2 regions of the Prevotella sp. SGI.167 genome follow, and region 1 is predicted to be linked to the other one. Evidence: riboswitches for the same ligand, from Rfam matches in the RefSeq annotation. Region 1 holds a riboswitch; the other holds the start of a gene.

Region 1 (15,734 bases):
ATCTGCAAATAGTAATGAATGTGTCTATCCTATAAAGGATAAGGATTTCATTAACGACCTCTTTGAAATTCCACCTTCTGAATTGATTATCAAGTACCGAGAGCGATACTGCTATTTTGACCATACCGAGCTAACATATAATAACGGTTATGCGTTGATACCCGAAAACTATCAAGAGATATATCGAAGTTGGTATCAAGATGTCGTAACAAGCAATAGTGGCGATATTCGCAAAGTATCGGTTGTAAAGATAAAGAGGGATGGCGACAATAGGAGGAAATGCTTGTTTGTGTCTGCACTCATACGCAGAAAGATTTTCCCAACCATCACATTTGAACACCTATTATATAATTTGGTTGCTGAACGGCAATGGTATTATGATAACTCAGACAACACTCTGAATAATCAAGAGCTAATGAGGATTGCCAACAATGCCCTAAATATGGAATACGAAAAGATAAACATAAAGACGAAGCGTAAGCCGAGTAAGTTCAAAGTAGATAAACTGTATTGTTCTGAAAGAGGCATCAAGCCCAAGTCGATGGTTGGAATCGTCAGGCGCAAGTTGAAGGACGAAGAGATTGGCAACCTCTATGATTGCAGTCTGTCTGTGAAAGATAATTTTGCTATGCTCAAAGCAAATGGAATAAAGATAGGCTTGAGTAGATTATATGAGTTTTATGACAGGAATAACATTCCGAGAAGGCCTTACAAAAAGCCAATAGAATAACTAATCTGATTTTCCATTTTCAAATGATAACGTCTATGTTCTTTTACTTTTATGTTATTGTTGAAAATGGAAAAACCATCCAACTGTATCAAACAATCAAGTGTATCAATTTAATCTTTCTAATAGGTATTGATACGCTATTCAAAATGTATCAATCAAATCTAAAAGGTTATTTTCACACAGTTTTCAAACAAAACGCAACCGCAAAATGGAATTATTCTAAATACAGATAGAAAACAGCAAATTCATCAATAGAAATTCTTTAGTCTCATAGAATTTCATTAACTTTGTTACGTCATATTGCTGTAATAGGCTTTTGACAGACATATTAGAAAAAGCGTATTTCGCTTATACCTGATTTGATGTGAACTTCGACAACTCACAAAATGGAATTGAGGGTATATGTGAAAGGACGCTCCATTTCGGTGTATTCGTATATCAACACGAACATACTGCAAGTGGAGTTGTCTATTCATATCCCAATTCCATGAGCAGTCGAAGGCTTACATCAAGGGTGCGAATAGAAGCTCCACTTTTTTGTATGCCTATTTTAATAGATTTGTCAAACTGCACTGTTTGAGCTGAAGGTGCTTCTAACTTGTCTGTCGCATGGCAATTGTTGATGTTATAAAGTATGAAATTTCTGATACAGAACTTGTAGGCAAGTTTAAGTCAGACAATATAAAGTTAGGCAGTCAGTTGATTGTCTATCCAAGCCAAACTGCATTCTTTGTAAAAGGCGGAAAGATATTAGACGAGTTCACAAGTGGCACATACACACTAAATTCAGAAAACATTCCTATATTAAATAAGGTGGTTAACATTCCATTTGGAGGTGATACCCCTTCTACTGCCGAAGTGTGGTTTGTCAACCAAGTATCACTGCTTGATTGTAAATGGGGTACAGCAACACCTTTGCAAGTCGAGGATCCAAAGTATGATGTGATTGTTCCAATACGTGCTTTTGGGCAATATGGATTCAAGATTATCAGTCCAAGAATTTTTCTTGAAAGATTAGTAGGAAATATGCCAACCTTTGCCGTTGACAAGGTTGTGTCTTATTTCCGTGGTATGATATTGTCTAAACTGACAACCATCATCTACAACAAGCTGAAGGAAGAAGGTCTATCTACTTTGAATGTCAATTCACAGGTTGAAGGTCTTTCAGAATATGCACAAAGCCATTTACAAGATACTTTTATGCGTTATGGTATCAGCTTGGAACTATTCAACATCATTTCCATTTCTGTAAAAGAAGACGACCCAAGTTTTGTACGCTTGAAACAAGTCAAAGACGAGGCTGCTCATATCAATATCATGGGCAAAGAGAATTATCGTCTATCTCGTTCGTACGATGTACTTGAGGCTGCTGCTGAAAATGAGGGCGGAATGGGTACAGCAATGGGACTTGGAGCAGGTGTTGGCATAGGAAATGCTGTCGGAGCCATGGCTTCAAAGACACTTTCCAATGGGTTAAACTCTGATGAAGTTCCTCCCCCATTACCTAAAACATGTGTCTATTACTTAGGCATAAATGGCAAATCAGTTGGGCCAATGGATTTTGATACTATATGCCAAAAGTATTCAGCCAATGAAATCAATGCTAACATATTAGTTTGGAGAAAAGGCATGAAAGCTTGGGATAAAATTTGCAACGTGGAAGACTTTCAATCTTTGTTTGACGAAGAATGTCCTCCACCGTTACCAATAATATAAAAGTATACGACAATGAAGAGAATAGTCTTATTCACTTGCACAACACTACTTATCACCAACTTTTTGTTTGGCCTATTATTGAGTAGTTATGAGTGGCTTAATATGCTTCTCAGCAGCGGAATCATCATATTGTTTGGGATTTTTATGTTGTTGATTGGGATAGTGCAATTAAAAGATGGTTTCAAATCGTCTTTGTATGTGTTATATCCCATCTTAGGATTCATCGAACTTGTATTGTCGCTATTTTCTCCCAATAGAATAATGGATAATTGGGTGATAATAGTGATAACACTTATAGTTGTGTTTCAACTGATATTGTTGTTTATAACAAAAGTTATTTCAAATAGAATCAAATAGTTATGGATAAAAATAATTTAATGGGGCTTTTTGAGACGCAAGAATATATTTCAAGCGAACATCATGAATGGAATGTGCCATCTGAGTTGAAAGACAAAGTGGCCAAAATGGTAGAGAGATACAACAAACGAGCAGAAAAGAAGGGGTATGAAAGCTCTGTTCTCAAATTTGATGAAACCTCTCTAAAACTTAGCGGATTATTTACGCCAAAGAGTGAAAGCCATTCTTATTTTGGCAAATTAATGGAAAGTGGAAATAACGCTGATTTAAGTGGAGACATAATGGGCATATTGGCTCTGTGCAATAAGATTTGCCCTCAATGCGGGAACTCAATTCCTGCACTTTCCAAGGTGTGTGAAGGCTGTGGAAAGAAGCTATTAGAAAAGGGTGATAAATCACAAGAAAAGGATATCATAGCACAAGAAAGCGGTATGAAAGAAAACGCTGTGGAAGAAACAACGCAGCATATAAAATATGTACTATTTGACAAACCTGCTATGGTACAAATCCCCAAAGATATAACCTACTATGATACAGTATTGGCTTTTTTCAAGGATTTCACAGCTATACAAATGAAGAAACCGAAGAACGATGTCAATATGGGTTTTACATTGGACTTGGATAAAATCGGACTTGCCGATGATGAAATGATAGACGAAGACGATATCCGTTTTGGGGTTAGTGCTTTCAATGTGGGCAATGAAATGTTTAGCAGATATAATGATTGCAAACCATTGTTTGAGGAAAACATAAAAAATGGCAAGCCACAAATCTTTATTTTGCTAAAAGATAATTATGTGGATGTCAATAGATGTGCAGCTTTTGCTGAGGAGCATAAGATTTCATTTGCACAAGAATTTGGCATTGAGCCAATGACAAAAAATCATTATGAATCGTTGGTCTTATCATTTGGTGATGATACAGAAGCCGCTACACGTTTCTTTTGTTATGTTTCAGATAATATGCTGCATGTACCTAAAGATACACCTGTTGATGCTTTTATTTTATCAGATAAGAGTAGAAGTAAGGCGCAAAAGGAATTTAAGAGTATGCACTCTTTAAGTGTGTCCGTTCTCGCTAAAGGAGCAATGCAACTATTAAAGAATAAGACAAAGGGTAAGTAAGAATTTAAGTCGAATGTAATCAACAAGACAGTCTGACGAACTGCACAGACGGCACTATTGATTATTGCAAATATTGTATCACAAAAGATATAATCATGATAAAGAAAGCGATATGTCCTAATTGTGGAGCAGAAGGAACAGTTGGAAGATACTGTGAGTTTTGCGGTACAAAGATTGTGGAGTTGAAAAAAGATACAGAATATTCCACTACTATTAGAAAGACTGTTCTGGACTTTAAAATTTCACAAGATGAAGCTATAAAAATCTTTTTAAAGAATTTAGCTCAAAAGGAAGCTGTACCATCTGATATTTTCAACAAACTTCAGATTACGGAAGTCTCACCTGTTCTCATCCCTATGTATTCTTACATAGGCTCATATCAAGCAAATTGGTCGTGTCTAAAAATTGAGACAGAAAAATACAAGGTTGGAGACGAAACCAAAGAAATAGAAAAGAAATATCCTATGAATGGTGTAGCAGGAGGCAATTTTAGCTTCTTGCTACCAAACTGTGACGTAAGTCCATTATCAACAAGTTTCAATAACTTTTTTGAAAGCATCAAATTTGACAAAACTCTATATGACCAAACAGCTCGTAAGAATCTAAGTTCAGAAGAGCAAACTTATATTATTGAAGAAAAGGGTGATTCACAAGCTATTGTTTGGAACAACAGCGATTGTGGAAAACTTTTAGATGGTGACATTGAAAAATCTGTACATGCTCAACTTCCACGTATTTATGAAGATTTATCATATTCTTGCTCAACAAACGGTGGAGCAGGAAGAGCTTTCCTTTTAGCAACTTGGACTATCAGCTATAACTATCATGAAGATAAATATGATTTTATCATTGATGGTACAGGGCACTATCTATACTCAAATTCCCCTATTGATGAAAAAGAAAAAAGCTCATTAGACGAACTCAACAAAACAATAAAGGACAGCAAGGGGAATGCAATCTTTTGGGGCTTATTGGGTGGCATATTACTGTTGCTTTCACTTGTAGCATTAATTGCTATTACATTGAATGTTATAACTGACCACGAATGGAGAGAAAGATTTAATCCTGTTTTATTGTTCTTGGCAGATGGTTTGTGCGCAGTATCTCTTTATCTGTTAGGTAAAGTGAGACGATACCTCATGGTAAGACAAGAATCAGAAAGCAAAAGAAACAACATTATAAATGCTTCTCAGTCTTTAAGATGTAACAATCTAACCAATGCCCTCAGTATGAATAGTTTCGGTATCAGCGATTTAGAAATATGCAAAGAATTAGCAGCAGGTGTTTCTAAAATTTCTGATACCTTGGGGACAAAAGAAAATAGTGTTCAAACAGGTGGCTGTATGCCTATACTTATAGTAATAAGTATTGTGATTACAGGCATTCTGAATTTACTCGTACTTTTAAGTCTTTCATAAATATGATAAACAAAGCAATATGTCCTAATTGTGGCGCAGAGGGAACAGTTGGAAGATACTGTGAGTTTTGCGGAACAAAGATTCCTTTTCCAAAAGAAAAGCCAACAACAAGCGGTAAGTCAAAAGAGCACAAACCAAGAATTGTTAGATTTTCTATAACAAAGGATGAAGCTATTGAGCTGTTTTTAAGCTATTTGTATGGGAAAAAAGTTTCTTTTGAAAACATTAAGATTATAAATATTTCAACTTACAGTATCCCTTTTATTGCATATAACGTTTATTACGAATATTATTGGACAGGTGAAAATGAAGATGGAATACCTGATAATGGCACTTTAAAAGGCAAAAAGATTTTTATCCTCCCATCATACGATGTCAAGGCTCAAAAGCTACCTTCGTTTGACAGCTTTGGTATAACACGTGACAGCGATTTGTATATCAAGGAATCTATAGAAGGCAAATATGAAACCAACTTTGATGTAAACATTAGTAATAGTGAGTGGACTCCTAATGAAATTTGGAATAGATTAGGGAAAGAAAAATTTTCAAGCAATATCCGCATGAAACCTTTGTATTCTGGGTATGATGAGTCAGTAATCTCTGAATTGCAAAACGATGGCGTTCCTATAGCTATTCCATTTTACGTTATACATTTCAACCTAGATAGGAAGGAAAAATATTTCTATGTAGACGGACTTGGAAAAGACTGTACCCGCAGTAGTATTTGTACGCATAAATTAAAAACATTAGAAGAACGAGTTGCTTATTACAAAAACTTTGAAAAATATTTAAAGCAAGAAGATTTTGGCTTAACAGAAAATCAGAAGGAGAAATTACTAAAGATGTATTATCCTTCATCTGCCATTGGGGTTTTAGAAAAGAAGAAAGAAAATTTTGAAAAGAAGAAAGAAGAAAAGAAGGAAGAAGAAATTAAAACTAAGAGTATGGAAAAATCGTGTTTAACCATACTCTTAGTGGTCGTTTGTGCTATAATTGCAGTTATAGGATTAATACAATATAACAAGCACATCGAACAAGTTGAATTGGAAGAATACAATGCTGAGATGGCAGAAAAGCATGTAAGAGATTCTATCGAGCAAGAAAAGGCAATGCAACAGCAAAAAGAAGAAAGAAAAAAAAGAAATTATAGACCTTCTGCTCCTACACCATCTTTCTCTGATGTTGAAGTTATAGGATTACCCAATGGAATTAAACAAATTCGTATGACAAGCGAAAAAGAGAATTCTATATACGAATTTAACAAACAGGGATTTCTTATCAGCGTTAAGTGCAATAGAGACTATACTACCTTTACTTCTTCTCACAGTTACACCATAAAACAAGGGAAACTAATATCACAGGATGGTAAAGAGGTGGAGTATAACAAGGTTAGCGCAAATGAAGATATTATTTCCTGTGACAACTACACATTGTGCAATGTTACATATGACAGCAAGAACCGTATTGTAAAAATCAAAGATGAATACGACACAAGTACATTTGCCTATGACGAAGAAAATAATGCTCACGAAGAAAGAGAAGATATTTGGGGAAACGCTAAAACGGAAGAAAAAATGTCAATACCTATTTTAGACATCATCGGGAGTTCGATTTACATACCTAAAAATTGGGAAGACAAAATAACTTCTTCAGACGAGCAAGGCAGACCAACAGAGATTGTTTACGATGGACTTCTACACAAAGAGACTGTCAAAATAACATATTGGTAATATTGAAATACAGATTTATGGAGGCTGCTTCTGGCAGCCTCTTTCCATATAACAAGACCCCATATCCAAATCATTTGATAAGCACAAATACTATTTAGCAGAACTCTAAACTAATCATCGTTAACTTTTCTTAGCACAATCTTTTCGTTTTTCTCAGAATAAGAACGTAATTTTGCAACCGCTTTCCAAAATGGGGAGTTGTTCTTTTATTTATTGACAAGCATCAAGAGACTGTTTAAATACAGAACCAACCGAGCAGATTAGCCATTGCCACGGTGGTAAAATAGATGTGAGTTTAAGGCTTGATTATTCATCTTTAAATTAAAATTTTATGGCAACATCAAAAACATCAGAAATCATCTTAGGTCGTGTGGAGTACATCAATGCTTCACACTTTAACTGTTTGTCATTCGCCAAGGCTTCGGACATGGTGAATGGCATTAACGTGCGTCTTTCCAACATGGCAGGTGGCTATCCATTTTCATTCGGAGGTGTAACTTGGCGTGATAGTGAGACGCTTTATCTATGTGGTGAGTTTTCGGACTCATCAGAAAAGCATCTGTTGGTACAAGAGGATATGCAACGTCAGACAAGCGGCTTTGCTGCCAAACGTTTCATCAAGAAAAGAAACAATAATCTCATCCGTCAAGATTTTGCCGATTTCCGCATACAATGGATGCTCTACGTTGTATGGCAGAAGTGTAAGGGTAATGCCGACTTTGCAAATTTACTCTTACAGCTGCCACATGACGCTATCATCATAGAGGACACTACCAAGCAACATAGTGACACCAAAGAAGTTTGGGGATGTACCAATACAGAGTTGGCTATAAGAAGAGCTGAGCTTAAAAAGAAAGTTACAAGACAGGCTAAGACGGACAATCCAAAGATTAGCAAGGCAGCTTTGAAACGCTTAGTCAACATGGAGATTTGCAAAGTGAATAGCTTTGGTGTGTTTGTTGGTCAGAATAACCTTGGCAAGATTCTTATGATTTGCCGTGACTGTCTTTCCTGTGGAATGGAGCCGCAGATAGACTACAACCTCTTGGAGTCGAAGGATATTCACATTTTAGGCAAACGAATTTCATTCATACATTAAATAATATTGGAACATGATACATAATAACACAGAACAGCCACAAAACAGCATCACCCTAATGAATGGTGCAGTACTTGAGTGCTTTCCAAAAGAATCACATCAAGACGACTTTGTACCCGATAAGATGAAATTGGATGCAACAGGTACGTATCTGAGTATTGGCAATAAGCCATGTAAGCCTCTACCAAGAACAACAGAAGACGTGGAGCAACAGAAGAAACTCTTCACGGATAACGCTTTCTACCTATTGGCACATAGTGAGCGCATCATGCGTGACAGCCGAATGTTTCTTGCTCCTGTTGCCGTTCAAAATGTACTCGCTTATACAGGAACATCAGGTTTTCATACACCAACCTTGGGCATATACTTGGAGTGGTGGAATGAATGTCCTAAAGCTTTGCGAACAGACAAAGATGGCAATCGCAGTCTCGTTTTTCACTTAGCAGGCAGTCCATTGAGCGGAACGAACCACTGTGCAGAGGTTTTTGAAGACGGCAGGATTGAGCCTATACAGGTGTCTTCATTCATAAGTCATTGGCAACCATTCGTCAACATCAATACTCAATATGACGAGGCAAAGCATATCTATCAAGCCTACACACTTGAACAAGTGCTTGAAATCTTACATGCTGAGGATGGTGACGGTTGGAACTATTCATCTGAAATAAAGGAACGCTTTATGCAGTCTGAGATAAATGAATTGAAAAAGAAAGTAGAGCGACTAACCAAAGAATCCGATAAATGGTACTCTATGTATGCAGATACCTATATGAAGTACAAGGATGCTGAGATTAGTGAGGCTTTTTCAACTTTTCAATCCTTCAGAGAGGAGTGTGAGGCTCAAATCAACTCTTTCAAGATGCGTAAGCGAGCATTGAAGGCTGATTTGAAAAGCAATCGCATGGATAACATCTCTTATCAGCGCACGTTGACGCCACTGAACAAGCAAATAAGAGAGTTGGAGTTTAGGGTAAGTACTAAAAAGTATGAGTTAATCAACAAATACCTTTCAGAAGGTATTAGTTACGATACGATAGAAAGTTACATGAACAAAAAGAATAACATTTAAAAGTAAGAACAATGATTGAAAAAGTAAATCCAAGCCATCCGGATAAGGTGGCAGACAGAATCGCAGGTGCATTAGTTGACCTTGCGTACAAGCGAGAAGAAAACCCAAGAATTGCTGTAGAGGTATTATTGGGGCATGGTGTGGCAAACCTCATCATCGAAAGTAGTGTGGCATTCACGCAAACTGAGGTTGAGGCTGTTGTTTTTCGTATCACAGGACAAAAGAACCTCAAAGTGCAGCTCGTAATGGTGCAGCAAGACCCTATACTTGCAAGCAACCAAGACGGCGAAGTTCGCTGTGGCGATAATGGTATCTTTAAGGGTGTTCCGCTAACTGATGAGGAAAAAGAACTTAGTAAGATTGCCCACGACATATACAAGGCATATCCTTCCGATGGCAAGTATGTATTAGGCAATGGTAAGCTGATAATATGTCAGAGCAATGCTAAGACAAAGGATTTGAAGAGCCTCTACCCTACTGCCGTGGTTAATCCACTTGGAGATTGGACAGGTGGAACAGACGTTGACGCAGGTGCTACAAACCGCAAACTTGGCTCTGACATGGCTCAGTCTGTTTCGGGCGGAGGAGTGCAGGGCAAGGACCTAAGCAAAGCAGACGTTTCAGTCAATATCTATGCGTTCCTTAAAGCACAAGAAACAGGTAAACCTGTGGAGTTATTCTGTGCCATTGGTGATACAGAGATTGATGGGAAGCCATATTCTGAGATTGTAGAAATTGCTCGCCAATACATCAAACAAATTGGTGGATTTGAGCGTTTTGCCGAGTGGGGATTGTTCTAAAAAGCAAGCAATATGTACCGTTTTGATATCGATATTAATCCTGTAATCGCAGGCAAAGAGATTCATTTGGAAGGCATTTGTGAAATGCTTTCTTCTGATACTTTCAAAGTTACAATGACAGAACCTTATAAAGGATTGTCTGTTACCAAACACTTTGATGATGCAGAAGAAATGGATATGGATGCAACCTTTTCAAAGGTTGAAAAGGACTTGATCACGCTGTTTGAACAAGAAACGAAGCGCATAGAATCAAAGTAATAAATAGATTCATACGCATTGGAAACTGCCAAGTGTTGAGTGTAAAAATGTACAAGAAAGGGGATTTGTTGACAATCAGTAATTTACGTCAACGAATCCCCTAACTTATTGAATTTAAATTAATTCATCTTTATTTGAGTGGCAGTTTATCGGCATTCCGAATACTCCCACGCAAGCCACGGTAGATATCATCTGCATCCTAGAGAATACGTACCTTCTCTAGAATAGTAAGCGGCTCTGCATTTATACAATTGTAGTCTTCTCATTTGTTCATACCTTTGCACCATAATCCGTCGGAACGACTAACGGTAAGGGCGAACCGGTCACAAATTGTGACCGGTTACAAGATAATGAGGTTATAGTAAGATGATTGATCTGGTCGCAAATTTCGACTGGTTTAACAGCTTGAAGCTCGTTACGGCTCGTTCATATACATACACAGAACTTATATCCAACAACTCATCGCCCACCAGCTGATTTCCACTTGCACAACAGCTGTTGGGCGAGCGCATATCAGCTGTTATGCAAGCGCACAACAGCTGTTGTGCGGCTGAAGATATAGGCTTCTCCGGCTTATAACATTAATTCTTCCGGCAACAAGTAAAGGTTACTCCGAAGACTATTTACGTAAAAACGATGCAACAACGATAGTACTTACAAGCAACAGCGATAGTACTTACAAGGCGCAAAGACGTTACTGAGAGATCGCCATGATAGTACTGCCGATGCGTAAAGCGGCTTGTAGCGTTTATTGCCTCACTATGGCACAACATTGCCCCTTACCAGGGCAATAATCTGCCATTGCCAGGCACCAAACGATACGTCGGGAGTTTTTTTTATAAAAGCACCACTCTTCTTTTTACTCTTCACTCTTCACCAAATCGGCTGAAACCCCGATAAACACTGGGGTTGCAAGAGGTGAAGAGTGACGCTCCACTCTTCACCACTCTTCACCACTGTTCACATTCGGATTGCGCACGGAATTGAATCGGAAGCTCGCCCTGTTCGGCCGGGGGCTGAAACCACTTTTTTTACGTCCCACAGATTTTTACAGATTTTCCGAAAGCGGCTCCGGGTGAAGAGTGGGTGAAGAGTGGCGCAAGCTCTTCACCCGTGCAAGTTTCTAAGTTACAGATATTTATGTCCTTCCGGTGAAGAGTGAAGAGTGTTTTTGAAAGTGGCTTACTATTCCGGCGGATTGCAAATCAGCCAGAACGCCTGGTGGGGAGGCATGGGTGAACATCGAAGGTGTTGATGCGAACAAAGTTTATGCTATAGCCTGTTGATTTTATACAAGAAAGGGGATTTGTTGACAATCAAGCTATTACGTCAACGAATCCCCTAACTTATTGAGTTTAAATTAATTCATCTTTATTTGAGTGTCTGTTTATCGGTATTCCGACTATTCCCACTCGATTGTCGAAGGTGGTTTTGAAGAGATGTCATAACATACACGGTTTACACCCTTCACCTTATTAATAATCTCATTACTTACCTTAGCCATGAAATCATAAGGAAGATGTGCCCAGTCGGCTGTCATCGCATCAGTACTTGTTACGGCACGCAAGGCAACAGGGTGCTCGTATGTACGCTCATCACCCATCACACCTACAGAACGGACAGTAGAAAGCAATACGGTACCAGCCTGCCAGATCTGATCGTAGAGAGATACCTCTATCTCGCCATTCTGCATGTCAGCAGGAACACCGGCAGCCAGGACGCGGCGAGCTTCCTCACCACTCAACTTCACCTTATACTCACGCAAGCCACGGATATAGATATCGTCAGCATCCTGAAGGATACGTACTTTCTCTGGAGTGATGTCACCCAAGATACGGACAGCCAAACCTGGACCTGGGAATGGGTGACGGGTAATCAGGTGCTCTGGCATACCCATAGAGCGACCTACTCGACGAACCTCATCCTTGAACAGCCACTTCAATGGCTCGCACAACTGAAGGTTCATCTCCTTAGGAAGACCACCTACATTGTGATGACTCTTGATTACCTTGCCAGTGATGTTCAAGCTCTCGATACGGTCAGGATAGATAGTACCCTGAGCCAACCACTTGGCACCAGTCTGCTTCTTAGCCTCAGCATTGAAAACCTCCACGAAGTCACGGCCGATAATCTTACGCTTCTCCTCTGGATCTGTAACACCAGCCAAGTCAGCAAAGAACTTCTCTGATGCATCAACGCCGATTACATTCAGACCCAAGCACTTGTAATCCTCCATTACATCACGGAACTCGTTCTTTCTGAGCATACCGTGATCAACGAAGATACAGGTAAGGTTCTTACCGATAGCCTTGTTCAGGAGAACGGCAGCAACACTTGAGTCAACACCACCAGAAAGACCGAGGATAACCTTGTCGTCACCCAACTGTTCCTTCAACTCAGCAACTGTTGTCTCAACGAAAGAGTCAGCACTCCAGTCCTGCTTGCTGCCACAGATATCTACCACGAAGTTCTTCAAGAGCTGTGTACCCTGCAAAGAGTGGAACACCTCTGGGTGGAACTGTACAGCCCAAACAGGCTGCTTGGTAGAAGCATAAGCAGCATACTTCACATTGGCAGTAGAAGCGATGCACTTATAGTCCTCAGGAATCGCAGTGATGGTATCACCATGACTCATCCAAACCTGAGAGTTCTCGATGAATCCCTTGAACAAAGGATTCTCCTTGTCGAACTGCTCCAAGTTGGCACGACCATACTCACGGCTGTCTGCAGCCTCCACCTTACCGCCCTGGGCGTAAGAGAGGAACTGAGCACCGTAGCAGATGCCGAGCACAGGAATGCGGCCAATAAACTGGCTCAGATCTACCTTGAAAGCTTCCGGATCATGAACGGAATAAGGGCTACCGCTCAAGATGACACCAATCACAGATGGGTCATCCTTTGGAAACTTGTTGTAAGGCATAATCTCGCAGAAGGTATCAAGCTCACGGACACGACGGCCAATCAGCTGTGTGGTCTGTGAACCGAAATCCAAAATAATAATCTTCTGTTGCATATTGTCTAATTTATAATTTATAATTCTTTCAGGAACGCCTCCGCTTCTTTCAGCGTCTCCTGCTTTCCCACATCCATCAGCTTGAGGTCGTTCTTCACATATCCCTCAATGCGAACCTTGTCGCAATGCTTCAGATAGAAATCCATGATTGGGAACTTATCCGGTTCCTCCTCCATCAATGGGAAGAGTGATGGGGCTACCATGTGGATGCCCGAGAAAGCATACATCTTATAATCTTTAGGATTGAGATCAGGATAAGGACTCTTTACCTCGCCCGTCTCTATATTCGTCCAGCCTACCAATCGCATGCTGTCATCGAAGAGAAGATAGCGCTTGGTCTTGCGTTCGCTCACCAGAAGGCGGGCTGCCAAGGGAGCCTTCTCCTTCATAAAATCCGAAGAATCATCTGAAAGTTCCTTCGACTCCATCTGATAGAATTTCTTCAAATCCACATTGCTCAGGATGTCCACATTATGAATCAGGATAGGCTCAGTCTGATCGAAGAATGGCCATGCCTTCCGGATACCTCCACCCGTTTCGAGCAGCTTTTCGCTCTCTTCACTGATACGGATGTCCATACCGAAGTTATCATTCTCTCTGAGATAATCGATGATTTGATTGGAGAAATGATGCACGTTCACTACAATGCGAGTGAAACCGGCATCCTTCAACTGAAAGATGACACGTTTGAGCAAAGGTTCTCCACCGACACTTACCAATGCCTTCGGAATACGGTCGGTAAGTGGCTTAAGGCGAGTGCCCAACCCTGCTGCGAATATCATTGCTTGCATCATTGCTGTATAGCTATATTTTAATGTGCGTGCAAATTTACTAACTTTTTGCGAGATAGCCAAATTTGCACGCCACTTATTCTTATTTTGCAGGCAAAACCTGCTCTATCTGTTGCTCACGATGGCAGATTTGCACTTCCACGCCAAACTTTTCGTGGATATGCTCTGCCAGATGCTGAGCGGAATACACACTGCGATGCTGACCGCCCGTACAACCGAAACAGAACATCAGAGAGGTGAAACCACGCTGGATATAACGGTTCACGTGATGATCGGCAAGTGCATAGACATGCTCCAGGAACTGGAGAATCTCACCATCATCCTCCAGGAATCGGATGACCGGTTCGTCCAGACCCGTCAACTTCTTGTAAGGTTCATAACGGCCTGGGTTATGAGAGCTTCTACAGTCAAAGACATAACCGCCACCATTGCCAGACGGATCTTCAGGAATACCCTTTTTAAAGGAGAAACTGTAGACTCTCACAACCAAAGGTCCCTTTCCGTCATACTTGGAGAATGTTGCCGGTCCATCCTGTGGATGAGCCCGATAAATATTATTATCTGTAGTCTTATATCCATCTGCACGTGTTACGGCAGCACTCTCGATGCGCTTGAACTGCGGCAGTTCGGTAAGTCTGCGAAGCATATCCATCATATAGGGATAAGGGAACACCTTCTCGCCCATCTTAAGGAGATCACGAAGATTCTGGATGGCAGGTGGAATACTCTCAAGAAAATGCTTCTTGCGCTCGAAATAGCCACGGAAACCGTAAGCTCCCAACACCTGTAAGGTGCGGAAGAGCACAAAGAGACTCAGACGATTCACGAAATGGCGGACCGAAGGAACCTCCGTATAATTCTTGAGCGACTGATAATACTCCCAAACCAACTCCCGGCGGAGCTTGAAGGAATATTTGGCAGAAGCCTGCCAGAGGAAGGAAGCCAGATCATAATAGAACGGTCCCTTTCTGCCACCTTGGAAATCGATAAAATACGGATTGCCATTTTCGTCCAGCATAATGTTGCGTGCCTGGAAATCACGATAGAGGAAACAATCCATCTTTTCGGAAGTAAGATCCTTTGCAAACAACCGGAAATTGGCTTCAAGTTTCAGCTCATGAAAATCCAGATCGGTAGGTTTCAGGAAACAATACTTGAAATAGTTGAGGTCAAAAAGAACGCTATCCACATCAAATTCCGGCTGAGGATAGCAATTGGACCAGTCCAGCCCGCGAGCACCACGCAACTGAATGTTAGGCAACTCACGGATAGTCTTCTTCAGAAGTTCCTTCTCCTTCTGATTATATCTTCCTCCAGCCTCACGACCACCCTTGATAGCATCGAAAAGCGAAGTTCCCCCCAGGTCAGTCTGTATATAGCAAAGCTGATCCTCGCTCACTGCCAAGATCTTAGGTACAGGCAACTGTCGGAGGTTGAAATGATTGGCAAGATAAATGAAGGCATGATCTTCATCACGACTGGTGCCCACGACACCAATCACCGTATCTCCATCTTGCTTGATGATACGGAAATACTGACGGTTACTTCCCTGCTCTGCCAACTTGATGACCTCCGCAGGTTCTTCGCCAGCCCATTGCCTATAAAGATTAATTAGCTTTTCCATCATCA
Region 2 (15,734 bases), 110 kb from region 1:
TTTGACAACAAAAAATCGGTTGCTGTTAGCAATACTTGCATTTATTCTTCCTTTTTCTTTTGCGAAAGCAGAAGTAAAAGAAGTATATTCACCCGCACTTCACGGGAAACGACAAGGGTCTATATGCCACGATGAAAAGGTGGCGTATAGATCCTTGATTATATGGTGACATTCGTAATCTACATCTCCGCTTTCTGTTTTTTTATGAATTGCTCAGATTCTTAATGATTTCCAAAGACAGCTGGGTAGCTTTGGCAACCTGTTCGGCAGAAAGTCCCATTGCCAGCAACCGTTGTGCTGTTTCTGTGTTTGCCTCATGTTTGCCTTCTGCTCTACCTTTTTCCATACCTTCCTTCATGCCCTTTTCCATGCCTATTTCTAAACCTTCAGCAAGCCCTTCTTGTTTTGCCGTATCAATAGAATTCTTGATATCCCGATATGCCTTCTTACTAGCTTCATACTCCCTCATTTCCTGCGGAGTAAACTTGGCTATCTCGGCTTCCTCAAAAAGGCGGTCGAAGACTTTATCGCACAGTTCTTTAGGGCGCTGGGTAAGCTTGTAGAGGTTCTTCAGTGCATAAAGCCACTTCTCGTAGAGCGTATCCAGTTGTTCCAGCGTTTTGTTGAACTTGGCTATCTCTACATAGATAAACTCCAGCTTATCGTAGAAAATCTTATGGGTAGCAGTATCGCACAACTGCACATGATGGCGGATTTTCTCCTTGTCGAATGCATCCTCGTTCATGCTGAAGTTAAGCAGTGCAACAGTATAGACATGATTGAGCTTGAAATCCCAGTCATTCCCCTTTGGTGCCTGTTCACGGATAGGGAAGGTTGAGTAGAAGAGGGAACGGTCCTTGAAATGCGCCTGGTAGGCATTCTGCATTTCTACGATGAACTTCTCGCCGTTTTCGCCCTCGCAATATACATCAAAGATGGCTCTGCGGTCGGTATAGACATCTCCTACGTGCTCTGGATTCAGATACGATACGTCCTTCACAACCTGTCTGCCATTAAACAAGCTGTTGAGGAAGCAAATTAGCAAATCCTTGTTCATTGCTGTTCCGAAAATTCGCTTGAAACCGAAGTCGGTCAGCAAACTGATATATCTTTCTTCTACCTGCTTCATAATCATCTGTTTTAAATATCCATGCCGCAAAGTTACGACTTTATTTTCATATCTGCAAGGGATTTCTGGGAAAAGTTACGGAAAAAGTTAGGAACCCACATATTTTATGTTATAAGGTAAATATCTGTGTAAATCTGTGACAAGGGTCTATATGCCACGATGAACAGGTGGCGTATATCCCCTTGACCATGTCTTGATACCCGTTCGGTGAATGATATGGCAGTATGGTGGTTATAAACCCAAGCTAGGCGTGGCAATAGGTGACAATAAAATAGAAAAACTTTTTCCTACATATACTGCAAAATCATATCAACCATCGTTTCCAGATAGCCTTTATCATCCTTAAACAGCACATGATTCTTTTGGAATTCACCTTTTTCAAATGGATTCTTCAACCAAAACTCAACCTGCTCCATTGGCGTATTGCTGATAATGAAACTGTTCAACATCAGATGAACGTTGCCCAACTGAGAAGCCACTTCTGTCTGTAAATACTTGAAGAGTTGAATCTTATCATCCTCCAATCCTTTAAGATTGCGAATACCTTTCGGGTCGATGAAGGTGATATATTGCTTCTCTCCATCCAATATCCATAAGATAAAATCAGGATAGAAGTTGTTTGCATCAAAGAAACCCAACCCCCTCTTACTCTCATTGCGAAGCAGATAAACCTGCTTACCAGCCAGCACATCGTCTTGATGAGCCTTACAATATTCACGGAAAGAAGTAACAAAGTTCTGTTCTCCCAAGTTTAATGCCACAGGAGACACCTTCAACTTTGGCTCACCAGTTACAACATCCACATAAGGACGATTACCATGGACATCTTTCTCTGCAAGGAAAACCAAAGGCTTATACAGATGTTCCTCCACATTCAAAGCCTTGAAATAAGGAGGATCAAGAACTAAGTCTTTACCAAATTCATTGGCCTCCACCTGCGCCTGCAATGTTTTCAAATGATCCACCACATTAAGCAGGTCGTTACGAACCTCTATTTCATATTCATCAGGCATACCTATATTATAATAGGTAACGCGCGTCTCCTTCAGATGCTTTTGCTCTTCCTTCGACTTAGCCTTCTTGTAAGCCATATCCATATAGCCACGGAGCAGACTGATTGTAACATCCTGCCACAACTCCACATTCTTTCCGAAATCATGAAAGTTCAAACGGTCTTCAGGAATTGACAATTCGTACCAGGAAGGATTTGCCATCAGATACTTCAAGTCTTCTAATCGCAATTCCAGATTATACCAACCTCGCTCTGCCTTCATACCCTGCAAGGCAAAGAACACTTCCGTCCAGTCTATCCAATTCAGATGCTCCTGTCCCAAAATACCTATATAGCGACTTGCAGCATTAGCAGTTTGAACATTCTTGCTTCTCAACAAATCCACCTTTGGATATTTGTCCAGTTTTACATTCACCTTTTTCATCAGGCTTTCATCGGCAGGTTCCACCACGGCAGACTTCTTGAAGTTATAGCCATCCACGACTTTCGGCAATGAAAGATGAAGAGCGTCTAAATCAACTGACTTAATGGTTTTGATAACAATCTTCTCATAGTCTATCTCATTGGTTGGCAAACCTTCATCCTCCAAATATGCCTTGAAGGCTTCCATATAATCAGCCCGCACGCCAAAGATATTCAGAGTCTCTATGGTTGACAAATTCTTTGGAATCATCTCGTCCTGATAGCAGGCATCCAGCATCTTGCTTCGCTTCAGGGAATATCTGTATCCCTTCAGACGAACACCACGACCAAAAAGCTGAATAATCTCAGAACCTTCGCTGCGTCCCACATTCATCAGACCCATCACGGAAACTCGCCAACTGCTCCATCCCTCAGTAAACTTCTTGGATCCAATCAGGATGTTAACGGTTGAATCTTGAGAATTGATATTATTGAAGAGGCTGGAAGTTCCGAATGCTTTCGTTTCGCAAAGGAATCCTTTATCCTGCAAGAGTTTCAGCAATTCCTTACCATCGCCCACATTGATGACTCCGAAATATTCCTTAGCACTTCCTACTCTCAAACCAATCTCCTCAAAACCTCCTTTTTGAAGATCGATATGAAGTTGGGCACCATGGATATTGGAGTGGAAAAGATTCCGCAGGATAGCATCGTAGATGTTCTCGGCAAACTTCTGTTTGTCATCTTCTACGAGATAACCACCTTTAAGCGCCAGGAAAGAGTTGCCAAATACAGAATAACCATTCTTTGTTTTCAATCCATCTTCCGAACTGAGCAAACGACGGATATAACCTGAAAACTCTGTACGATTCCGGATAAAATCCTGCAAGAACAAGAGTATCTGAGTTACATCCGATACCTGATTCTTATTATCCTTGCTCACAGCCTTTACGCTACTTCCCACAAATATTCCCAAAGGCTTCTCCACCAGAAACCTGTTATGAATCCGCATATCACTCTGATAGATTTTAGTCTGTTCATAAAGACATAGCAAATATGCCGTAAGATACATATTGAGCAGATCATCATCATTCCAGTCGTTCATATTCATGATACGGTAATCCTTGCCATATCCATCGGCATAGAAATAACGATAGGAATAATCAAAAAGTGTTGCCTTACCATATTGGTCGAACATCGCCTTCCGGTCTTTGGCATTACTCTTTGCAGAAATGGCTTGACCAAAGGTAGCGGAATACTCAAAGGAGAAGCCTTCCTCGGTCAACTTCTGGCGATACCCCATCCAGACATCGCCACTGGAACCTTTGTGACCTTCATCTACCAATACCAGGTTGTTGCCCTCGAAAGCCTCAACTGCTACCGTTTTATCTCCATCCTTATCTGCCAATTTATTGATGTCGATGATTTCTACAGCCTTGCCTTGAAATAAACCACCAACACCTTGCTTGCTGAACATAGCAACATCCATATTAGAAGCCTTCAACTCTTCATAATGCTGACGGCTCAATCCTTCATTCGGAGTCAATACGATGATGCGGTTGAGTTTTTTGGCATGATGAATCCTGGCATACTCCTGATATTGCTTAATGTTGACATGCATCAGCAGAGTCTTGCCCGAACCGGTAGCATTCCAATAAGCCAACTTATTCAAGTCATCAACCGTAAAGTCGGGTAACTCATGCCAAGTCTCTGCACGATGATTGAAGTCATCATGCAGAAAACGATTCAGGTTGTCGCAAAGTGCCTGCGGATTACTGAAATACTGGTCGAGATAGATTTCCGTGAACAAGAGGGATAGATACTGGAAGTACTTCCACTTGATAGGTTCACTTCGCTTCTCGTTAATCTCATCAGTAAACTTCACGATATGCTGGTCGTAAAAGTACAACTGTTCTATGGACAAAGGACCTGTTGCATAGAGCTTATGACAAAGCTCATGATAGAGTTTTGACTCGTGGTCATCATTCAATCCTTCGAATGCTGGATCCTTGAGGTCACGAGACAAAGCCTCCAAGTCCTTACAGCCAAACAGCTGCAAGATATAATGAAACAGGACCAGTGCCTGCTGCAGTTTTCCTTTCTTCTGTATTTTCTTAGCCATAATAAGACCTATTCAAACATTCTTTTCTTAAATTCTTCCTCAATGAGTACTACTTTCCAATGCTCCTCATCCGTCTTGATATTCGGTAATGTATTATCACCATTTACATAAATCTTATCGAACTCTGAGTCTGTGGTGCAGTAGGCTTGCTTACGGAAGAATTCATTCAAGTCTTCGTTGCTCACCTTGTTGCAGTTTCTCCAAATCACGAGAGTTCGCTCATTGCCGATATGAGTAGTTCCTTCCACCACACAGTAGCCATCCTTAGGATAACGGAGCGTCTCTACATTCAGACCGATAAGATAGTTGAAGGTTTCCACCATATCAACATGGGTATCTACCAACTCATTATCCTTGGTTGTCTTGATAGACATGGCAAACGGATTCTTAAACCATTCCAGGTTGAAGAGATCTCCCTTGGTTTCTGTATCGAGCATATAACGGAGGAAATAGGTTTCCTCAAAATCGCCCTTGCCATTCTCGTTATCGAAGTCGAGTCGCTGGTTCTTTGGCTGCAAATTATTTAGGGTATCCTCGTATTGCTCCAGACGGATGTACTTGACGCATTGAGAAATGCCTTTACGGGAAACAGGCTTGCCATCCTTCCAATCCTCGGAATAGATTACTTTTTCGATGCGAGGCTTGGTCGCCGTATTAAAGTACAATCCCATTTCTACAAGTATGCATTTACGCAACTTCTGATATGCCTTTGCCTCTCTATTTAACATGAGGATACTGTGTCCTGTTGTACCAGAACCCGCAAATATATCCATAACAACATCTCCTTCGTTAGAAATAGCAGAAATACAATCTTTTACAAGATAAACGGATTTCGGATAAGTAAATGCATTGCCCAATCCCATATTTGTCAAGACAGTTGTTCCATTATCTCCTGCATTGTATTTAGAATCATACCACATAGTTTTGTATTTATCACTACGTTTTGGCATAAATATTTGATAACTGTTACTGCTGTTTGTTGGCAAATTAATTTGCAAATATGGCAAAAGTTGTTCTATTGTTTGAAAAGCATATCTCCACTTTCGTTCAACGCCATCATTGTCAATTGGATATATCGCCATTATTTCTCTCTCATCCGCATTTATTATCTGCGGTTTCTCTTTGGCACTAACATAAACTTTGACAAGCCCTGTTACGAATTCATTTGCCTTTGGATGGTATGTATTTTCACAAACTTTTCCAAAACCTATAATTTCATTTTCTTCAATATATATTGGATAGAAGCAATTTGCTGCATCTCCACGCAAAGATTCACCTCCCCAGTTTCTCAAATTTGAATATTCCCAATCTTTTCTATCACGTATCTTTTCGTTGAGATACTTTATGTTATTAGAAACAACAAAGATTGCATATTCGTTTGAGTAAGAGAAATGATCCCCCATAGTTCCTTTCTTGTTATGTTCAACTGCAACGTCAACAACATCGGAATCAGCAAATTTTTGCTTGCATAAATCATACAGATTATTGTGCTCCCATTTATCTATTGCAATAGAATAAGATGCTCTGTTTCCACGTAGTTCTTTACTTAATTCTAATCTACTATCCATCATTGAAATCCAAGAAGAATCTTTATAATTATTCTTGTAACAAATTAGGCTTGAAGGTGCATTGTAAGGAGGATCAAAATAGAAGCAATTAATTCCTTTTCTATACTTTTCCTGCAACAGCTCCAAAGCCTGGAAGTTCTCACTATTAATCAGCAATCCATTACACTCCTCATCCACTTTCTCCATACTTCCCACGAGTTTATGCTTGAACTCGGCACTAAAGAACTTGGTGTCAAGCACAAGGAAAGGATTGTCTTCCAGGAACTTTTCTGTTAATGGCTCACTATAGCCCTCGGTCATCATATCCCCTTTGATTTCATCAATGGCAAAGAGGCGAACCCATTCTTGTCTTTGGGCATCATTGGCTATAATCTCAGAATAAAGGGTACGAGGAATGCGGTCGAGCGTGATACAATAATCACAACCGACTACAAACTTTTTCTTGAGCCACAACTTCTTTTGGAAGTCTTCGAGCTGGGCAAGGAAGGTGATAATCTTCTCTCCTACCAACTTGATGGCTTTCACTTGTGCCAAATGCTCCATGATATGAATGGCATCCAAATCATCCAAAAACATCACCTCGTTTTTGATATAGAAATCAAGTTCTCTACGAAGGAAACCGCCCAAGTCTTTGTGGATGAAATAATCAAAATTGTTCTTTGCCGTATAGTCTTGCAGATGCTTCATCAGCAAAGTGCGTTCCTTATTCTTTTCTGTTGGCACCTTTTCATTGACCAACTCTGCAAAGTCGGCATATTTTTCTTCTGCAAACGAAGAAACAATCTTAGCCTCAGCATCCTTGATAAGTGCATCCTGCTTGGTAGTCTTCGGCATCAGCTCATAAGTAAAGAAGATGTTTAGCTCACCATCTTCCTCTGCGATACAGTCCTCTTCACAAAGTTGGAAACGGCGCTCCATATTGTTGGCTGCCTTGTTGTTGTTCTGCTCTGTATCCGCATCACGAAGAACAAAGTGTACCTTACGACGGCTGGTCGGCAACACGAACGAGTAATTCTTGAAATACTCAGAAGTCTTGATGTAATACTGGTCGGCATTTGCCCAATACAACTTCACTTCCTCACCGCTATAAGGAATGGCATAGGCATCGTCCTTATAGCGACGTTTAGAGATAAAATCGCCACCCTCATAATAACGGCTAAAGAATTTAGCCAAATGAGAAAACACCTCATTCTCCATGGCAGAAATATCAGTTCCTGCAGCAGTTTGAGCCTTCAAAATCTTTGTAACTTCAGGAACAAGGCGATTGTTCAAGAACGCCTCGATATCCTTACGCTTCTGATTCATAATGCGATATATACCAAAGTCGAGTTCGGCTTGGTCGAGTTGCAGTATTTCTGCAAGTATATCTCTAAATTTCTGTTCGTATTGTGTCATTGTTTATTTCTTAGTTATATTATTTTTGCTTTGATTCCGTTTCATTTCTTTAAAGTCCAATGCACGCAGAAGAGTTCTTCTTCCGTAATATGCTGCTGGATAAATGCCTTCACTTTGTCTATCATTCCGTCTCGCTTCTCCTCTATCTCATCTTCAAGTTCAAAGATTTCGGCTCGCTTACGCTTCTGCTGACGAGTAAGGGTATTCAAATCCTTTTCCAGGGTCAATGTTTGCTGTGCATTCTCCAAACGACTCAACAATCTTTTCTTCTCCTTGATTTTAGCCTTGATGTCTTTCAGTTCATTCTCCAAAGTGAGCTGCTGATCTTCTGCCCATTTCTCGATATGCTGAATTTCGGCATCAAGCAAAGCCTTGTTTCGTTCTTCTATCTGAACGGTCAAGGCTGCTCGCCGGTTATCATACAGGAATGCTAACTTCCGGCTTGCTTCCTCCTGCACACGAACATTTCCAGTACTTATCGTTGGAACATTCAATAGTTTTTCAGCAAACTCCTGACCCAAAGCCGTTCCATCTTCCGCAAGTGCCGTCAGCACAATGTGCTGTTCCTGTTGTCCTTCGGATATAAAAGAAACAAGATGAGCCTGAAGCCATCCACTTTCATAAGCACATTGTTCTATATCTGCCACCTTATAACGATATCGGCTATAATCGAAGAGGAGATTCTGCTGGCTTTGTATATCCTGCTTACACAAAGCAATGACCTTTTGAGCCAAAGGATGCGACAAACGATAATTGATGTATTGCGATTGGAGCGTCGTTATCTGATACATGCCACATTCTGCTGCCACATCAGGATAAGGATTATGCTTCAAGCGAAAGACGAGATTGGTTTCATCAACCACTTCTACATTCTCCTTACCAAGCGTAGCAATGGTTATCGTCCAAAGCCAGCGATGGAACTTATTCAGATTTCCCATATCCTTGCCTTGGCGAATCTTCAGCAGTCCCACCACATCCTCATCAAAGTTTTCAAGCAGTTGCTTGCGCGTATCTTGCATCGTTGCCTTGATACTCGCATCCATCTCTTGCTGAATCTGATCGAAGGCTGCATTGATTTCTTCAGGAGTACGGCACTGCTGATAGATGTTGAGCATCCGCTTCTCGAAGTCAACCCCCGACTCGATGCTACCCAGCACCTCATCACTGGAACCGAAGACACCATCAAAGAGATGGAATTTCTCAGAAAGCAGTTGGAACACACGCACATCAGCAGCATTTGCCTTATTGATGAAATTGAACACCACCACATCATTCTTCTGTCCATAACGATGGCATCTACCTATGCGCTGTTCCACCCTTTGAGGATTCCACGGCAAATCGTAATTCACGATAAGCGAACAAAACTGAAGGTTGATACCTTCGGATGCCGCCTCGGTAGCAATCATGATTTCGGCTTCGTCTCTGAAATAATCTACAATAGCCTGGCGCTTGTTTGCCGACAAAGAAGGGGTTAAGGCTGATGTGCCTATATTCCGCTCTTTCCATGCCTTATATATCTTTCGGGAAGTTTCATCATTGTTGGAACCATTGAAGAGGACTATCTTGCCCATATAACCATTCTCCTCTAAAAGCTGTTTCAGATAGAGCTGGGTACGGGTACTTTCCGTGAATATCATTGCTTTGCGGTTGGCTCCCAACTCTTCCATCTTCTGAAAGCCGGTATGGAGTGCCGACAAGAGGCAATCACCTTTTTTATTGCTACTGATACTATTAGCAAGATCATATAGACGTTGGAGTTCCTTGATTTCATCCTTGATACCTTCTATCTCATCGGAAGTAAGGATTTCTCCTTCCTGTTCGTTCTCATCCTGCTCATTCCATTCATCCCAATCATCGCCCAACATATCTTCGGCAACCATAGCTATTTTTCCATCTTCCCCATACCAGCCTTGCGGTTTATCGGCAGAATATGGAGCAATCTTGGTCTGCAAACGGTCGATAAGCGTTTTGAGCGTATAGCCGATGGCAAAGGTCGAGGAAGACATGAGTTTGCGGAATATCAGTGTAATCAACTGACGTTGACTGGTTGGTAATCCGTAAGTATCATCACGGCGAAGATACTCGCTGATTTGATTATAGAGTTTCTGCTCTTCAACGGCAGGATAATATTCCTGCGCCATCGGGATACGGGAAGTATATTTTACATACTCCGTAACCTGTTTGCGAAGCGTGCGATGCACGATGGGGCGAAGACGCCTGCGAAGATCACCAAAAGCAATATCATCGTTTTTGTTACTATAGCAATACTGAGCCTTGAAACTCTTCAAGTCACCAAAGTAATGGTCATCGATGATACTTACCAGACCATATAATTCCTCAATGTTATTCTGAAGCGGAGTGGCGGTAAGGAGGAGTTTATGACTATCAGAAAAAGCGGATTTCAGACGGGAAGCCATCGAAGGGGTTGACTTATAAACATTGCGCAGTTTATGAGCCTCATCATAAACCACCAGGTCCCAATGAGTGCGCGACAAGATTTCGGCTTGTCTGGAAGCAAACTGATAAGAGCAGATATAGATTTGCTTGCCATCGGAAAGATGGTCTAAAGAAATCCCCTTTTTCTTTTCGAGAATAAAAGAATCCAGAAAGAACTTTTCCTCCAGCTCCATGCTCCACTGTCGGCGAAGGGTTGCTGGAGCAACGATGAGGATACGACGCTTACGTTCAGCCCAAAACTGGCTGATAACAATACCAGCCTCTATCGTTTTTCCCAATCCCACCTCATCGGCAAGGATAACACCTTTGGAGAAAGGAGACTGGAATGCAAAAAGAGCCGCCATCACCTGATGGGGGTTCAGATCGACACGTGCCTCCGACAAGACACCCGTCAACTTATCATCATCTGCACCGCCCCTATTGCGTGACAACTGCCAGGCATAATACAAGAGCTGCGCAGATGAATAAGGGATTTCCTGTTTCATCGTCGCTTATAAGGGATTATGAACGTAAACTTTATCGGAATTAGCAGGTCACATTTTTGCTATGCTTGGGCAAACTTCCAGGCTTACTAAAACAATGCAGAAGAGACAAATACCTTGTTGGCGAAACTATATAAGAAAGGCGTAAGCCTCACTTATCAGTCTCTAAGGTATTTGGCGTGACCTGTCCACATAGATAAGTTTAGCTCACGCCTTATGAGCGTGAGCATTCACTTTTATCTATTACGTGGACTCAATTATCAATCGCCAAATTTCAAGAGACTCCAAATAATCGTAAACGCTTGTATATTATTATATTATATGTCTAAAGTTTTATTCTTTCTGTTTCTTATTTTTCTATTTTAATTGTTCAACTTATGTTACAAGGGAGCAGCCACCTGCGGCAACCTCTCCCCCTTTTCGAGGGCAAAGGTACAAAAAATAAATGAGATATGCAACTTAATACCTCAAAATATCTTTTACCGAGTAAATTTTACTTGAAGCATCAAAAGAGAAATACTGGTCGTCCATAATCATATAATCCTCTCTCTGCTTCTTACTCAGACTCTTAATGAATCTATACGACACATATCAAATCTGCTGAAGATAACTTATAGCCTTCTCTGTACCGAAAAAATACTGGCGATTCAGCTTTCTGTAGGTCAACTCTTTTGCAAGTTGCTCTAAAGTCAGTCCTCCATACAAATATCTTTCCAATTGAAAAGCGACACCATCATCAGCAACGGGACCGACCACAACATCATAGTCATGAATAAATTTATCCTTACTTCTTTTACGGTTAGCTAAGATAAATTTTGCCCATTCTATTGATGGACTATCAAAAGTCAACACTTTCAGACTTCCATCAATCAACAGTTTCTCGTCAAACAAGAATTTTGTTACGACAGGAGAACCTGAGCCAACAATACGAGTTCGCTTGATTGCCATCTCCATTGCCTGCGGAAAAATATCCGTCAGATAAAAACCTTGCCCAAAATCCTTATAAGGCTTACACTTAGTAAAATCAATCTTGTCTATAAACAGATTGGATCCATGATACAACTCTATCATACCAAAGCCCCTCCATGCCTATGACAAATAACAGCCAAATCATCCACTGCATCATCTAAAGAAAGAAGATGCTCCGCTCCATAACATTCATACAAAAAATCCAATCCCTTATGCCTTTTCAGATAAGCATAGGATTGCTTCAAAGATATGCCAAACCGCTGTGCAAATTGGCTCACACAATATATAATGTAATAAGTCTTACTTTCTAATTCCATAATTCTCAACCTACCTTTCCATATTTAATTTCCTCCTTCAGCAACTCATAGTTGTAGCCAGAACTCTGATAATATAGCCCTGTCTCTAAATCCTGAAGTTTCTCGAATAACTCTGAATTATAAACACAATCTAAAGCTTCTTCAAGAGAATACTTGAAGTCTTCCATCAGCCACATTGCCATATCTTTGATACGGGCATTAATCAATATGCCTATCTGTCCGGCAGAAAGTTTTGTTTGTCCTTCCATAATTATATATTTTTCTTTTGTGGGCAAATTTACAAAGAAATATCGAGAATACCACATATTTTATATATAAAAGTTTGGAGAATACAAAGAAAACTTATAATTTTGCCAAAAAGAACGGATTTTTAGTGACACAAACAAAATAAACAGAAGACATCATGATAAACGACAGAAGACAACTGGCTGACGTGTATCAGCAAACTATAGATATTGTACTGGAAGGACATTACACCTCTGAGAATGGGGAGGAAGTGAAACTGCTCGACAACACGAAGATGCTGAGGGGAAGCAGATTCTATACCAAACCACTGGATGCTTCTAATGTACCTAGTCTTGCAGAAGGTTCCACCAAGATTATAGTGAAGAATGACGACAGCATCCATTGCGGTCATCAGTTGCAACAGGAAGGATACAATCCCGTGGTTCTCAACCTGGCAAGCCGGCGCAACCCGGGTGGTGGCGTGAAGAACGGAAGCCGGGCACAGGAGGAAAGCCTCTTCCGCAGCACCAACCTCTTTCTCTCTATGTATCGCTATGCGGAATATGCCGAGGATTACGGTCTGGAGAAAAGCAAGTTCCAATATCCGATGCCTGTGAGATTCGGAGGTATCTATGTGCCAGACGCTACCGTATTCAGGGCTGGAGCCAAGGATAACTTTGCCTTGCTCGATACTCCTTACTATATGTCGTTCGTGGCAGTAGCCGCCATCAATCATCCTGATTTAGATAGAGATGGGAACATCTGTGAAGAAGATGCCGCATTGACAAAGAACAAAATGAGGACGATGCTGCGTATCGGTCTGCTGAACGGACACGACAGCATCGTGCTCGGTGCATTCGGTTGCGGTGCCTTCCACAATCCTCCGAAACATATCGCAAGACTGTTTCACGAAGTCATCGACGAGAAGGAGTTCATGGACAAGTACAAGCTCATCGCCTTCGCCATCCTTGAAGACTATAACTCGCCAAGAGGTGGAAACCTGCAACCCTTCATCGAGGAATTCAAGTCATAAACTCCCACAGATTTGGCTTTCCCTTCGGCCACCGATTTTCAATTCACAGATTTCCACAGATAGGGCTTGATTAGCAGTAATCAATGCCTCGTTTCTCACACTCTCCTCGCAGGGCGGCGAGGAAGTAGCTGCGTTCGCTGCCCCAACCACGAACCTTGCGCTCATGATCTATGGTCTGATTCAAACGCTCATCGCTGTATGCAGCAAAGCGGGCTGCATACTCTGAAATTCTTGACTCGGCATAGTCTGCACCAACAGTTGATGACTCAGAATTAGCTGCCTTAATTGTTGATGACTCGGCATTAGCTGCCATTACATTCTCATTGTTCTTTAAATCTGAATTTGGATTCATAAAGATAATTATTTTAAGTTGTTAAACACTTACACATTCTTTTACCACCGTGGTTATCTCTATGCGAAACTCGGTTGGTGTGCCGCAACTGGGCAACTCTTAATGCTTGATTTCGGGTGCAAAAGTACATCATTATTCTGAAACCACCAAATCTTTTCGGGATTATTTTTTCCTGTTTTTTTCCTTCTTCTAAAGAAGAAGTTTTTTCGGGGTAGCAGATAGCAAGAAAATACCCGACTTGATTAGAAGAGATATACTCGACTTGATTGAAGGAGATTCCCTTAAATGGTTAAACTTTCCTATATTTGCATTATAATAGTATTATAATAATAAAATTATAATTACCTTTGTAAATTGACAATCAGAAAGATACAAACAGTAGAAATATAAAACAAAGAATGATATGATACAGCAAGTTGAATTTTCTTTGCGCCCGCTTCCTCGCGGCTTTCACCTCGTAACCAACGAGGTGATGAGGAACTTGCCGGCGCTGCCTAAGACGGGGATACTGAACCTCTTCGTAAGACATACCAGTTGCGGATTGTCGCTGAACGAGAACTTCGACCCTGATGTGAGACATGATTTAAAGGGTATCTTCGAAAGACTGGTTCCGGATGGCGACCCAAGGTATCTGCATCAGGATGAAGGACCTACGGATATGTCAGCGCATGCCAAATCGAGCATGGTAGGCGTATCACTCACCATTCCTATTACCAATGGCAGACTGAACCTTGGTACATGGCAGGGGATTTACCTCTGTGAATTCAGAGAGGGAGGCGGAAGCCGACACCTCATCGCAACGATTATCGGTTTGTAATTCCCCACACCTTGCTTCAAAACTGATTGCTGCGGATTGCAAATCCGCAGAGCACCAACAAGTTAGGACATTTTTTGACGGCGGATTGCAAATCCGCCGGGACGCCTGACGGAAGACTTTATGGGACGCCTGGCGATTCTATTTCCTGGATGAATCGGAGGCGTCTTTATCAATTTCACGGAAAAGGCCGAAGTATCTCTTGCATACCCAGACGATACCTACTACCATTGCTATGACGAGGATTCCTCTTAAAAATCCACTTAATATCTTTGGCATACAATCCCAAATCGGCAGGAGATGCATCGCAAAACCTAAAACCATCGTCAATACCAACACACCGATAGTCAAGAGTTTCTCGTTTTTGATAGCTGGCTCTGGATCCTCTACTTCTATCAGGTTTCTCAACTGGTATATCTTATAAAAAAAGAATACACCGTTCAGACATAAAAGAACACAGCAAACAATCACTCCACCCACAAATACAGGCTCACTTCCGATAAAATCCATACAACTAATCCATAACCAGAAGAGGGCTGACCATAAAGCTGCATAGCGACCCAACAGGGACAGGTAATATACCTGTCGGGCATTGACTATCTTGACGAAAGGAAAGTCATTGGCCTTTGGATGATAGCTGTGAAGCAAACAAGCGATAGGGAAAGAAGTACCCATTCCAGCCAACAGAAGAAGATAAGGCAAATCATCAGATGTGGCATGAATGATGTTTCTGATGGTGAGCAGCCATATGGCAAGAACCAGGATTCCTACAATAAATTCAAAGACCCTGGCACTTGTAGAACGATAGATCTTGACTTGCGCAAAGATGCCAGCCTGCTCTTCCTTATCGCCATTTTTGAATAAATCAAGCACAAAACAAAATATTTTATTCTTCATCTTTCTTTTCCCCTCCTATTTGATTTAAATCGACTTCTTCCTTCGTTTTCTTTGATGCAGCCTTCTTTTTCTTAGGCAGTCTGCCAGCCTTGCGCAGCGCTTCGGCGATGATCCATTGCAGCTGGCCGTTGGTTGAGCGGAACTCATCCTCAGCCCACGCCTCAATGGCACTCATCGTTTCCGAATCGATGCGCAATATAAAACTTTTTATATTTGTTTCCTTTTTAGCCATACTTTTTTAATGATTCAATGTTCCCGTATTTACTACAGGCTGAGCAGTATCATCACCACAGAGCACTACGAGCAGATTGCTGACCATGGCTGCTTTCTTGTCGTCATCAAGCTCTACCACATCTTCATCGCTCAACTTCTGCAATGCCATCTTCACCATCGACACGGCTCCTTCTACAATCTTCTCTCTGGCAGAGATGATGGCTGAAGCCTGCTGGCGACGAAGCATCACGGCTGCTATCTCCGGTGCATAAGCCAGATAGTTGATGCGAGCCTCTACAACCTCGATACCTGCCATTGCCAATCGCTCATCGATGCGAGCCTCCAAC

What was found. A riboswitch is a leader RNA that binds a small molecule or an ion and turns the genes downstream of it on or off. The one in region 1 is predicted to bind S-adenosylmethionine.
Region 2: another riboswitch for S-adenosylmethionine. It lies ahead of ACQRBJ_RS06275 (hypothetical protein); the one in region 1 lies ahead of ACQRBJ_RS05895 (NADAR family protein).

The regions. Positions count from the first base shown of each region.
Region 1 is NZ_JBNPLT010000008.1:4,480-20,213, reverse strand. Features, by position in the region: gene ACQRBJ_RS05920 (hypothetical protein) at 1-730, shown strand, start outside; gene ACQRBJ_RS05915 (SPFH domain-containing protein) at 1,340-2,446, shown strand; gene ACQRBJ_RS05910 (hypothetical protein) at 2,806-3,927, shown strand; gene ACQRBJ_RS05905 (hypothetical protein) at 4,023-5,345, shown strand; gene ACQRBJ_RS05900 (hypothetical protein) at 5,348-7,075, shown strand; SAM-I-IV-variant riboswitch at 7,291-7,414, shown strand; gene ACQRBJ_RS05895 (NADAR family protein) at 7,407-8,174, shown strand; gene ACQRBJ_RS05890 (hypothetical protein) at 8,188-9,243, shown strand; gene ACQRBJ_RS05885 (S-adenosylmethionine synthetase N-terminal domain-containing protein) at 9,255-10,043, shown strand; gene ACQRBJ_RS05880 (hypothetical protein) at 10,056-10,301, shown strand; gene guaA (glutamine-hydrolyzing GMP synthase) at 11,704-13,314, opposite strand; gene ACQRBJ_RS05870 (nucleotidyltransferase family protein) at 13,332-14,108, opposite strand; gene ACQRBJ_RS05865 (RapZ C-terminal domain-containing protein) at 14,188-15,729, opposite strand; gene ACQRBJ_RS05860 (transporter) at 15,713-15,734, opposite strand, start outside.
Region 2 is NZ_JBNPLT010000008.1:117,301-133,034, reverse strand. Features, by position in the region: gene ACQRBJ_RS06320 (hypothetical protein) at 1-169, shown strand, start outside; gene ACQRBJ_RS06315 (Rpn family recombination-promoting nuclease/putative transposase) at 203-1,135, opposite strand; gene ACQRBJ_RS06310 (DEAD/DEAH box helicase family protein) at 1,417-4,665, opposite strand; gene ACQRBJ_RS06305 (DNA methyltransferase) at 4,674-7,628, opposite strand; gene ACQRBJ_RS06300 (SNF2-related protein) at 7,670-10,570, opposite strand; gene ACQRBJ_RS06295 (DUF3990 domain-containing protein) at 11,159-11,638, opposite strand; gene ACQRBJ_RS06290 (DUF3791 domain-containing protein) at 11,635-11,853, opposite strand; gene ACQRBJ_RS06285 (hypothetical protein) at 11,859-12,101, opposite strand; gene ACQRBJ_RS06280 (TIGR02452 family protein) at 12,257-13,111, shown strand; gene ACQRBJ_RS06275 (hypothetical protein) at 13,182-13,463, opposite strand; SAM-I-IV-variant riboswitch at 13,463-13,574, opposite strand; gene ACQRBJ_RS06270 (secondary thiamine-phosphate synthase enzyme YjbQ) at 13,867-14,280, shown strand; gene ACQRBJ_RS06265 (hypothetical protein) at 14,419-15,174, opposite strand; gene ACQRBJ_RS06260 (DNA-binding protein) at 15,164-15,406, opposite strand; gene ACQRBJ_RS06255 (SPFH domain-containing protein) at 15,413-15,734, opposite strand, start outside.